Regions from separate parts of the Lentzea sokolovensis genome, predicted to be linked through region 1. Evidence: riboswitches for the same ligand, from Rfam matches in the RefSeq annotation. Region 1 holds a riboswitch; the other holds the start of a gene.
The links. Region 1 has a riboswitch for S-adenosylmethionine ahead of SK854_RS14660 (methionine ABC transporter ATP-binding protein). Riboswitches for the same ligand answer to the same signal wherever they lie in the genome.
Positions count from the first base shown of each region.

Region 2: linked by a shared signal. The riboswitch ahead of thrC (threonine synthase) and the one ahead of SK854_RS14660 (methionine ABC transporter ATP-binding protein) in region 1 are both predicted to bind S-adenosylmethionine.

Region 1 covers NZ_JAXAVU010000008.1:27,402-32,402, forward strand. The annotation lists gene SK854_RS14645 (4-(cytidine 5'-diphospho)-2-C-methyl-D-erythritol kinase) at 1-853, opposite strand, end outside; gene SK854_RS14650 (MetQ/NlpA family ABC transporter substrate-binding protein) at 911-1,708, opposite strand; gene SK854_RS14655 (methionine ABC transporter permease) at 1,737-2,420, opposite strand; gene SK854_RS14660 (methionine ABC transporter ATP-binding protein) at 2,417-3,415, opposite strand; SAM riboswitch class I at 3,635-3,728, opposite strand; gene rsmA (16S rRNA (adenine(1518)-N(6)/adenine(1519)-N(6))-dimethyltransferase RsmA) at 3,817-4,647, opposite strand; gene SK854_RS14670 (transglycosylase family protein) at 4,868-5,001, opposite strand, start outside.
Region 2 covers NZ_JAXAVU010000019.1:6,919-11,919, reverse strand. The annotation lists gene SK854_RS46710 (DNA internalization-related competence protein ComEC/Rec2) at 1-415, shown strand, start outside; gene SK854_RS46705 (hypothetical protein) at 387-902, opposite strand; gene thrC (threonine synthase) at 954-2,210, opposite strand; SAM riboswitch class I at 2,222-2,356, opposite strand; gene holA (DNA polymerase III subunit delta) at 2,435-3,412, shown strand; gene SK854_RS46690 (hypothetical protein) at 3,422-4,231, opposite strand; gene rpsT (30S ribosomal protein S20) at 4,332-4,598, opposite strand; gene SK854_RS46680 (glycoside hydrolase family 3 N-terminal domain-containing protein) at 4,724-5,001, opposite strand, start outside.

The sequences.
Region 1 (5,001 bases):
CGAGCTCAGCGGCCACGCGGACCGCCGTGTCGCCGTCCTCGCACAGGAACGCCGTGGTGGGCCCGGATCCGGACACGATGCCGGCCAGCGCGCCCGCGTCGACGCCCGCGCGCAGAGTGCGGCGCAGGTTCGGGCGCAACGAGACGGCCGCGGCCTGGAGGTCGTTGCCCAGCAGCAGGGCGAGCTGACGGGGGTCGCCGGAGGACAGGCCCTCCAGCACGGCCTCGACCGCGCCGACGCGCGGCGGGTCCCCCTCGGCGCGCAGGCGGTCCAGCTCGTCGAACACGTCCGGAGTGGACAGTCCGCGGCGGTCGAACGCCAGCACCCAGTGGAACTGGTGGCGGCCCAGCACGGGGACGATCCGCTCGCCGCGGCCGGTGCCCAGAGCGGTGGAGCCGTACAGGGCGAAGGGGACGTCCGCGCCGAGCTTCCCGGCCAGTTCGGCCAGCTCGTCGCGGCTGATGTCCAGGCGCCACAACGACGACAGGCCGACCAGCGCCGCCGCCGCGTCCGCGCTGCCGCCCGCCATGCCGCCCGCGACCGGGATGGCCTTGCGGATGACGACGCGGACCTTGGGGTCGTCCGCGTCCTTGCCGACGTGGGTGGCCAGCAGCTGGACCGCGCGCCAGGCGAGGTTCGAGGCTCCGGTGGGCACCTGGTCGGCGCCCTCGCCGTACACCTCGACTCCTGGCTCGTCGGCGACCGCGACCGTGACCTCGTCGACCAGGGACAGCGCCTGGAAGATCGTCACCAGGTCGTGGTAGCCGTCCGGGCGCACGTCTCCCACGGCCAGGTGCAGGTTGACCTTGGCCGGGACGCGAACTGTGACCGGGGGTGGAACGACTGCGAGCACCATGTCAGCGTACGGGCGTTCTGGTGTCCCGGACTCCTCCCCCGGCCACTGTCACCGTCAGACCGGGATGACCGAACCGTTGAAGGTCTGCTTGATGTAGTCCTTGACCTGCTGCGATCCGAGCAGCTCCGCCAGGTCCCTGACGCGCTTGTCGTCCTTGAGCTCGGTGCGCGTGACCAGGCCGTTCGCGTTCGGGTTGCCCTCGGCCTTCTCCAGCGCGAGCGAGTCGGTGGCGGGCTTGAGGCCGGCGTCGATGGCGTAGTTGCCGTTGATCACGGACGCGTCGGTGTCCTCCAGCGAGCGCGGCAGCTGAGCGGCCTCCAGGGGCACGAACTGCAGGTTCCTGGGGTTCTCCGCGAGGTCGCGCACGGTCGGCTGGTCCACGGCCTTGAGCTTGATCAGGCCGTTGGCCTCCAGCAGCTTCAGGCCGCGAGCCTCGTTGGTGGCGTCGTTGGCGACGGCGATCTTGGCACCCGACGGCAGCTCGTCGAGCTTCTTGACCTTCTTCGAGTACAGGCCGAGCGGCTCGACGTGGACGGGCTCGACCCACTCGACCTTGGCGCCACTCTCCTTGGTGAACGTCTCCAGGTACGGGACGGTCTGGAAGTAGTTGGCGTCGAGCGACCCGTCGACCAGCGCCGTGTTCGGCTGCACGTAGTCGGTGAACTCGACGACCTCGATCTTGAGACCCTTCGACGCGGCGAGGTTGTCGGCCACGTACTTGAGGATCTGGGCGTGCGGGACCGGCGAGACACCGACCTTCAGCGTGTCGGACGCGCTGGCACCCGACGAGCAAGCGGACAGAGCAGTCAAACCGGTCAAAGCGACTGCGATCAGGGCAGCACGAATACGCATGACGTTCCTTTTGAGAAATTGCTACGGGTCAGACGGAGGCGTGCCGGCGCCGGTCGGACGCACGGGCGGCACGGGTGAAACCGAGTTGGATCACGGTGGTGAGCACGGCGAGCCACGCCACGGTGCTCCACAGGATCCGGTCGTTGAAGCGCTGGTAACCCTCGCGGATCGCCAGGTCGCCGAGACCACCGCCACCGATCACGCCGGCCATCGCCGAGTACCCGATCAGGGCGATCACGGTGACGCCGATGGCGTTGATCAGCGCGGGCAGCGACTCGCGGATCAGCACGCTGCGCACGATCCTCAACGTCGAGGCGCCGGTCGTGATCGCGGCCTCGACCACGGTCACGTGCACCTCGGACAGGATGTTCTGCACGAGCCGCCCCACGAACGGGATCGCTCCCACGGCCAGCGGAACGATGACCGCCGTGCTGCCGATGGAGCCGCCGACGATGAGGCGGGTGACCGACGTGAGCGCGACGAGCAGCACGATGAACGGCATCGAGCGGCCCAGGTCGGTGACGAAGCTCAGGATCCTGTGCACCGCGGTGTTCGGCCGCAACCCGCCCTTGGCGGTGAGCTGCAGCCAGACACCTACGGGAACTCCGAAAACCGTGGCGATGACGGTGGAGACGCCGACCATGTACAGCGTCTCGCCGGTCGCTTCGAGGAGGAACGAAAGAACGTCGGACCAGGGTGTTGCAGACCTCACGCAGCTACTCCCTGGGGGCCCTTCAGGGACCTCTGCACCGAGCCGCCGGCCTCGCCGATCCACTCCAGGGCGGAGTCCGAGCGCTCGCCGTTCAGGCCGAGCCGGAAACGCGCGACCGGGGTCTCGCCCAGGCGCGTCAGACCGCCGCCGACGATGTTCAGCTCGACGCCGAACCGGTGCGCGGCCTCAGGCAGCAACGCGCCGACCGCGGCGAACCCGACGAGCACGACGTCCGCGACGCGGTCGTAGCTGCTCTCGTTGATCGGGTTCAGGTCGACGGCGGGCAGCAGCGCACTGCTCGTGCGGCTCGCGACGTCGTTGACCAGGTCCAGAACCTTGCCGTGCTCGACGACGCGGCCCTGCTCCAGCACAGCGACGTCATCGCAGATCTTGCGGACCACGCCCATGTCGTGCGTGACGACGAGAACGGTCACACCCAGCTCGGCGCGCGCACGGTCGAGCACGGTCAGCACGGAACCGGTGGTCTCCGGGTCCAGAGCGCTGGTCGGCTCGTCGGCGAGCAGCACGGACGGGTTGGCGGCGAGGGCGCGTGCCACGGCGATGCGCTGACGCTGCCCGCCGGACAGCTGGTCGGGGTAGGAGGCGGCCTTGTCGGTCAGCCCGACGAGGTCCAGCAGCTCGCCCACACGGGTGCGGCGCTGCGGTCCGGGGATGCCCGCGGACTCCAGCGGCAGTGCGATGTTGCCGGCGGCCGTGCGCTGACGGAGAAGCGAATCCCCTTGCGGCACAACGCCGATCTGGCGGCGGGCGGCACGCAGGGCCGACCCGTCGAGGCTGGTGATGTCGGTGCCGTCGACGCGGATCGCACCCGAGTCGGGACGCTCCAGCAGCGCGACGCACCGGGCGAGCGTCGACTTGCCGGCGCCACTCGGGCCGACGACGCCGAGCACGGTTCCGGCCTCGACGTCGAGGGTCACGCCGTTGAGGGCACTGACGCCCTGGAAGGACTTGGTGAGGTTTTCGACAGTGATCACGTCTGCTCCACGGCTGCGCGCGACAGCACACTGTCCGATTGAGACGGACGTGCGCGGTCGAAGTTTCTGCTCAGGTGTGCGCCACTCGATGACTGAGTGCGCGTCAAAGGACTCTGAAAAGGCGCCTTAGACGAGGTGGCGACGACATGCAGAAGACGAGCGACGGCACTGGTCGATGACTCGACGGCGCGTCAGCATTCGCACGGTACCCATGGTGCTCCTCCATCGGTCCTGGCGTTAGCACCTGCCCGCATCCAGCGGGTGGTTGCTGCGACGTCGTAGAGCCAGGTCTCTCAGTCGCTCCGGATGGCAAGTAGCAGTCAACCGGACGGACGTTCGGTTGCGCAAGCCAGATTCCGATTCGTTCGACAGATCACACTGTTGGCCGAAGGATCCCCGGCCTAGACCTCGGCGATCCGGATGAAGTCGATCACGCTCAGCTGCTCGCCCCGCTGCTGGGGATCCACACCCGCTTCGGCGAGCAGTTCGTCAATGTTTCCCGGGTTGCCGGCCCAGCCCTTGAGGGCGGCTCGCAGCGTCTTGCGGCGCTGCGCGAAAGCGGCGTCGACGATCGAGAAGAGCTTCTTCCGGTCCACTGTGGACAGCGGCTTTTCGTGGCGCTGGAACCACACCAGGCCCGAGTCGACGTTGGGCGCCGGCCAGAAGACGTTCTTGCCGATGGAGCCGGCCTTCTTGGACTCCGCGTACCAGGCGAGCTTCACACTCGGGACGCCGTAGATCTTGCTGCCGGGCTTCGCGGCCATCCGGTCGGCCACCTCGGCCTGGACCATGACGAGGCCCTTTTGGAGGCTCGGGAGTTCGGCCAGGAGGTGGAGCACCACCGGGACCGCGACGTTGTACGGGAGGTTCGCGACGATCGCGGTCGGTAGGACCGGCAGGTCTTCTTGGGTGACTTTCATGGCGTCCTTGAGGACGACGTGCAGCTTGCCCGCGTTGTCCGGGTCCATCTCGCCGACCGTCTGAGGCAGCCGCTGCGCCAGCGGCGGGTCGATCTCGACCGCCACGACCTGCTTGGCGGCGGGCAGCAGGGCGAGCGTCAGGGAGCCCAGGCCGGGGCCGACCTCCAGGACCACGTCGTCCTCCGTCAACCCGGCGGCGGCGACGATCTTGCGGACCGTGTTCGGGTCGTGCACGAAGTTCTGGCCGAGCTTCTTGGTCGGGCGGATGCCCAGCTCTTCAGCCAGACGACGAACTTCGGCAGGTCCCAGCAGGCTCACCGGTGCATTCTCGCAGGCTCGCCGGTGGAGGGATGGCTGGGCATGTCATGACCGCTTCACCGGGCAGGTCTTGGTTCACCCGCCTCGGCTTCGTCGTGACCCTGCGCGAGCCGCATCCGCGTGCACACCATGAGCCGGCCCCCGGAAACGACGAAGACCGCCCGTGGCGAACCAGGGCGGCCTTCGTCAGGGGGACGGAGAGGGTGGTGCGTGTTTACGGCAGGCCGAGCTTGGCGCGGCAGCCCGGCCAGGCGCCGTACGTGCCGCCGGAGCGGTCGCGGAGCTTGGTCGCGATGGCGATCTGCTGCTCGCGGGTCGCCTGGTGCGGAAGCTGCGCGTAGACGGTGC
Region 2 (5,001 bases), on a different contig from region 1:
CGAACTACTCGGCGACGCCGTGGCCGCACGACGAGCTCAAACCCGATTTCGGTTACTACATCTGCGAAACGCTCGAAGACGGCACACGCGCCGTCACGTACCGGGCGACGACCACGCACGTGCTGCCGCCGACGAAGGCCGCGGCCCCGGAGGAGGCGTACGACCTCGCCGCGGAGCACGTGTTCGACGACGGCCTGCGGATCGCGCCGGACACCTGGCACGACTACCACTACAACGCGCTCAAGGCGGAAGCCCCGTGGCCGCAACGGATCGTGGCGTGGCGCGCGAACGTGGAACCGGTCGGACCACACGTCGTGGACGGCCTGCAGCGCTTCCCGCGCACGGGCTGGCTCAAGACGGAGGCGATCTCCCTGTGAGCAACGCGTTCAGTGGGCGTGGTCGGCAAGACTGTTGACCAGTGGCAGGGCCAGCGGTGTCGTTGTGGGCCACGGCAAGCTGCCTGGAGCCGATCGCCAGGTGAGATGCACTCGGGCGAACCACCCAGGGTCTTCTTCGACGCTGTAGACGACCTCGTCGCAGCCGCCGCAGCGAGCGATCGCGATGACCTTCTTGCCACGCAACGGGTGTTCGTCCGGGACTTCGGTCCGCAGTTGAGCTTCCAGCTCCGCTTTCTCGCCGTGCGGGATGAATGACCACGGCTCAGGCAGAGGTTGCAGCGTCGCGAACAGGTAGTCGTGTTCGGGACCAGAGCCCGCATCGGACCACGGGCCCGTGTCGCTTTCCGGTCGCCATGCGACGTGGTCACAGGTCTTGCACCGCCGAAGCTCACGTACCTGAAGAGGCTCATCAGGTGCAGGTCGGCGCACGGTGCGGCCGTTCAGCGGTGCAGAACAGGTCGGGCACAGGTCCACGCCCGGAGCATGGCAGGAGCCGATGATCAAGCACAACGCGGTTCGGGGACGCGGGCGCGTCCCCGAACCGGAGGGAGGTGATTAACCCAGTGCCTTGATGACGGCCTCGGCGGACGCCGGGACCGTCGCGCGCGGGCCGATCGTGTCGCCGAGCGCGTCGAGGGTCTTGAGGCCGTCGCCGGTGATCAGCAGCACGGTCTCGGCGTCCGGGTCGAGCTGGCCCGACTCGAACAGCTTCTTCGCCGTCGCGACGGTCACGCCGCCGGCGGTCTCGGCGAAGATGCCCTCGGTGCGGGCGAGCAGCTTGATGCCCTCGACGACCTCTTCGTCGGTGACGTCGTCGATGGCGCCGTTGGTGCGGCGCACGGCGTCGAGCACGTACGGGCCGTCGGCCGGTGCGCCGATCGCCAGCGAGCGGGCGATCGTGTCCGGGCGGACCGGGCGGATGACGTCGTGGCCCGCCTTGAAGGCGGCCGAGATCGGGGAGCAGCCGGTGGCCTGCGCGCCGAACACCTTGTACGGCGTCGCTTCGACCAGGTCGAGCTGGCCGAGTTCGCGGAACGCCTTGTCCACCTTGGTGAGCTGCGAGCCGGACGCGATCGGCACGACGATCTGGTCGGGCAGGCGCCAGCCGAGCTGTTCGGCGACCTCGTAGCCGAGCGTCTTCGAGCCTTCCGCGTAGTACGGGCGGACGTTGACGTTCACGAACGCCCAGTCCTCGTTCTCCGCGGCGAGTTCCTGGGCGAGGCGGTTCACGTCGTCGTAGTTGCCGTCGACGGCGATCAGGGCGCCGTCGTACACGGCGCTCATGAGGATCTTGGCGCGCTCAAGATTGGAGGGAACGAGAACGACCGACTTCCAGCCCGCGCGGGCGGCGGCCGCGGCGACGGCGTTCGCCAGGTTGCCGGTGGACGGGCAGGCCAGCACCTTGAAGCCGAGTTCACGGGCGGCGGCGAGCGCTACGCCGACGACGCGGTCCTTGAACGAGTGGGTGGGGTTGCCGGTGTCGTCCTTCACCCAGATCTTGCGGACGCCCAGGGCCTTGGCGAGGTTGTGCGCCTCGACCAGGCGGGTGCCGCCGGGATCGGTGTTCGGGTGCTGTTCCACAGTGGACGGAACAGGGAGAAGGCCGCGGTAGCGCCAGATCGACCTGGGGCCGGCTTCGATGTCCTCGCGCCGGATCTTCCCGAAGTCGTAGGCCACTTCCAGCGGCCCGAAACACTCGAGACAGGCGTACTCAGGAGCGAGAGGCGTTTCATTTCCGCACTCACGGCACAGCAGCGCGCGGGCGGGGCCGAGGTCGAACTTGGTGCTCGTAGGCACAGAGACAGCAGTCATCGCGAGGTATCTCCTCATCTTTCCCGCGAAATCGAACGGGTCGGAATTGGCACCGTGATCGTCTTCTACGCGCAGTTCTGCGCACAGCGGTGACGCCGGTTGCCGGGGCTTCGTCGGGCCGTTCCCTCTGCCCCTCTGGATGAGCGGTGTTCAGTTGTGGCTACCAACGTACGGCACCCGTCCGGTGGTCAGCCACCAACGTCCACGATTCGGGACGTGGGAAGATGCGGAGCGTGAGCGCACCGGAGTCACTGCACCTCGTCATCGGCGAGGAGGAGTTGCTGGTCGAACGTGCTGTTCGGGCGGCTCTCGAGGCTGCCCGCGAGGTCGATTCGACCGCCGATCTGACCCGCGTCCAGGTGACTGATCTCACGGCTCCGGAGCTGGCCGAACTGGTGAGTCCGTCGCTGTTCGCGGAGGGGCGCGTGATCGTCCTGCAGAACGGGCAGGACATCAGCAAGGAGGTCGCCGACACGGTGCTCTCCTACGTCAAGGCGCCCGCGGACGGGGTCACGCTCGTCGTCGTGCACACGGGCGGTGGTCGCAGCAAGGCGGCCAAGGACCTGCCCGGACAGCTGAAGAAGGCCGGTGCCGTGGTCACGGAGTGTGCCAAGGTCACCAAGTCCGCTGAGCGCGAGGCGTTCGTGCGCAACGAGGTGCGGCGGGCGGGCGGCAAGATCGACCCGGACGCCGTCGCCACGCTCATCGACGCCGTGGGCACGAACCTGCGCGAGCTCGCGGCGGCCTCGTCGCAGCTCGTTTCCGACACCGACGGCAAGGTGACGGTCGAGGAGATCCGCCGCTACCACCAGGGCAAGGCCGAGGTGACGGGGTTCGCCGTCGCGGAGAAAGCCGTTGTCGGTGACCGGGCGGGTGCCATGGAGGCGTTGCGCTGGGCCATGCAGCTCGGCGTGCCGCACGTGCTGGTCGCGGACGCGTTGGCGGACGCGGTGCGCACGGTCGCACGCGTGACCGCGGTGGGGCGCGCCGACCCGTTCAGCCTGGCCGGTCCGCTCGGCATGCCGCCGTGGAAGATCAAGAAGGCGCAGGCCCAGTCGCGTGGTTGGGACCAGGCGGGGCTCGCCGACGCGATGCAGGTGGTCGCGGGGCTCAACGCCGACGTGAAGGGCGTGGCGGCCGACGCCGACTACGCGCTGGAACGTGCCGTGCTTCGGATCGTGGCCGCGCACAGCCGCCGCTGATCCGCGAGATCACCGCGAGCGCGGGATCCCGATCAGGTACTGGGCTCCCGTGAAACCGGGTTCGACGCCGATCGTCCAGGTGAACGACTCGGTGCCGTCCAGGCCGTCGACCATCCGCCGCAGTTCCGCGCGCCCGTACATGCGCAGGAACGACACGACGCTGTCCCAGAACATCATGAACGGCAGCACCGGCACGACGTAGGTCAGCACCAGCCGCAGCAGGTAGCGCGGCAGGGGATTGCGCTGGAACGGCGCCGCCAGCAGCACGGCCAGCGTGAGGAAGAACGGGAAGACGAGCACGTAGAGCCACGACCGCTTGGTGTCCACGACGACCATCGGCTGCCGGGTGTCGACGGCGTTCTGCAGCATGCGCGTGGCCAGTGCGGGCGGGAAGTGGTGGAAGGCGCCGTAGATCGTCCGCGTCCCTTCCAGCCGGCAGTCCGTGGCGTCGACCGACGACGGCACGTGGTCCACCGAGCAGCACGGGTCCGGCAGCCGCCGCCGATTCCCCGCGGCGACGCGCTCGAACGCGGGCACGTTCGGCACCAGGTCCGTCAGCGTGACCTGGGTGTGGACACCCGAAGCGTGCAGCCGGCGCTGGATCAGCGGCACCGGCCCGCCCGAACCGGCACAGAGGTCGACGATTCGGTGGTCCGCGCCCGACCGCAGGGCCAGCGCCAACGGGCGTGCGTACTCGCGCGCGGCGTCCGTGAGCCGGTAGATGGTCGTGATGGACTCCGTGTGCAGCGTGCGCAACACGGCCGGCGTGCCGTCGAGATCGTGGAGCTCGACGAACTCGATGCGCGGAAGCGATTCCATGGAGCTACGCCTACCGTGCCCGAGGCCGCATGCGAAAGGGCTCCACCTCCGCGAGGAAGTGGAGCCCTTTGCAGAAGCTCGATGCGAGCTACGAGCGAGATCAGCCCTCGAGGGAGTTCGCGCGCAGTGCCATCGCCGACTTCTTGTTGGCGGCCTGGTTGGCGTGGATGACGCCCTTGCTGGCGGCCTTGTCGAGCTTGCGGGACGCGTCCTGCAGCAGCTCCAGGGCCTTCGCCTTGTCACCGGCCTCGGCAGCCTCGCGGAACTTGCGGACAGCCGTCTTCAGGGACGACTTGACCGACTTGTTGCGAAGGCGAGCCTTCTCGTTGGTCTTGATCCGCTTGAGCTGGGACTTGATGTTCGCCATGCGACATCACCCTTCTTGTCGAAACCGGAGTTCGTGACGCGCTATGTCGGCACCGGCCACAAGGGCCAGGTCTCCTCCACGGCGGAGAGCCGCGCGTTCACGACGACGAAGGATATCAGGCCAGCTCAGCGCACCGTGAAGGTGGCCTTCTCGGCACCCACCACGGCCTCGTAGCCGCCGCGGGCGACCTCACGCCGTCCGTCACCGTCCACGTCGCCGACCGTCAGGGCCAGCTGTGAGAGCTTGAACGACACCTCGACCTGCTTCGACTGTCCCGCGGCGAGGTCCACGCGCGTGAAGCCCACCAGCCGGGCGTCCGGCGTGAGCACGGGGGAGGCCGGCTGCCGCACGTAGACCGGCACCACAGCGGTGCCCGCACGCCCGCCGGTGTTCGCCACCGTGA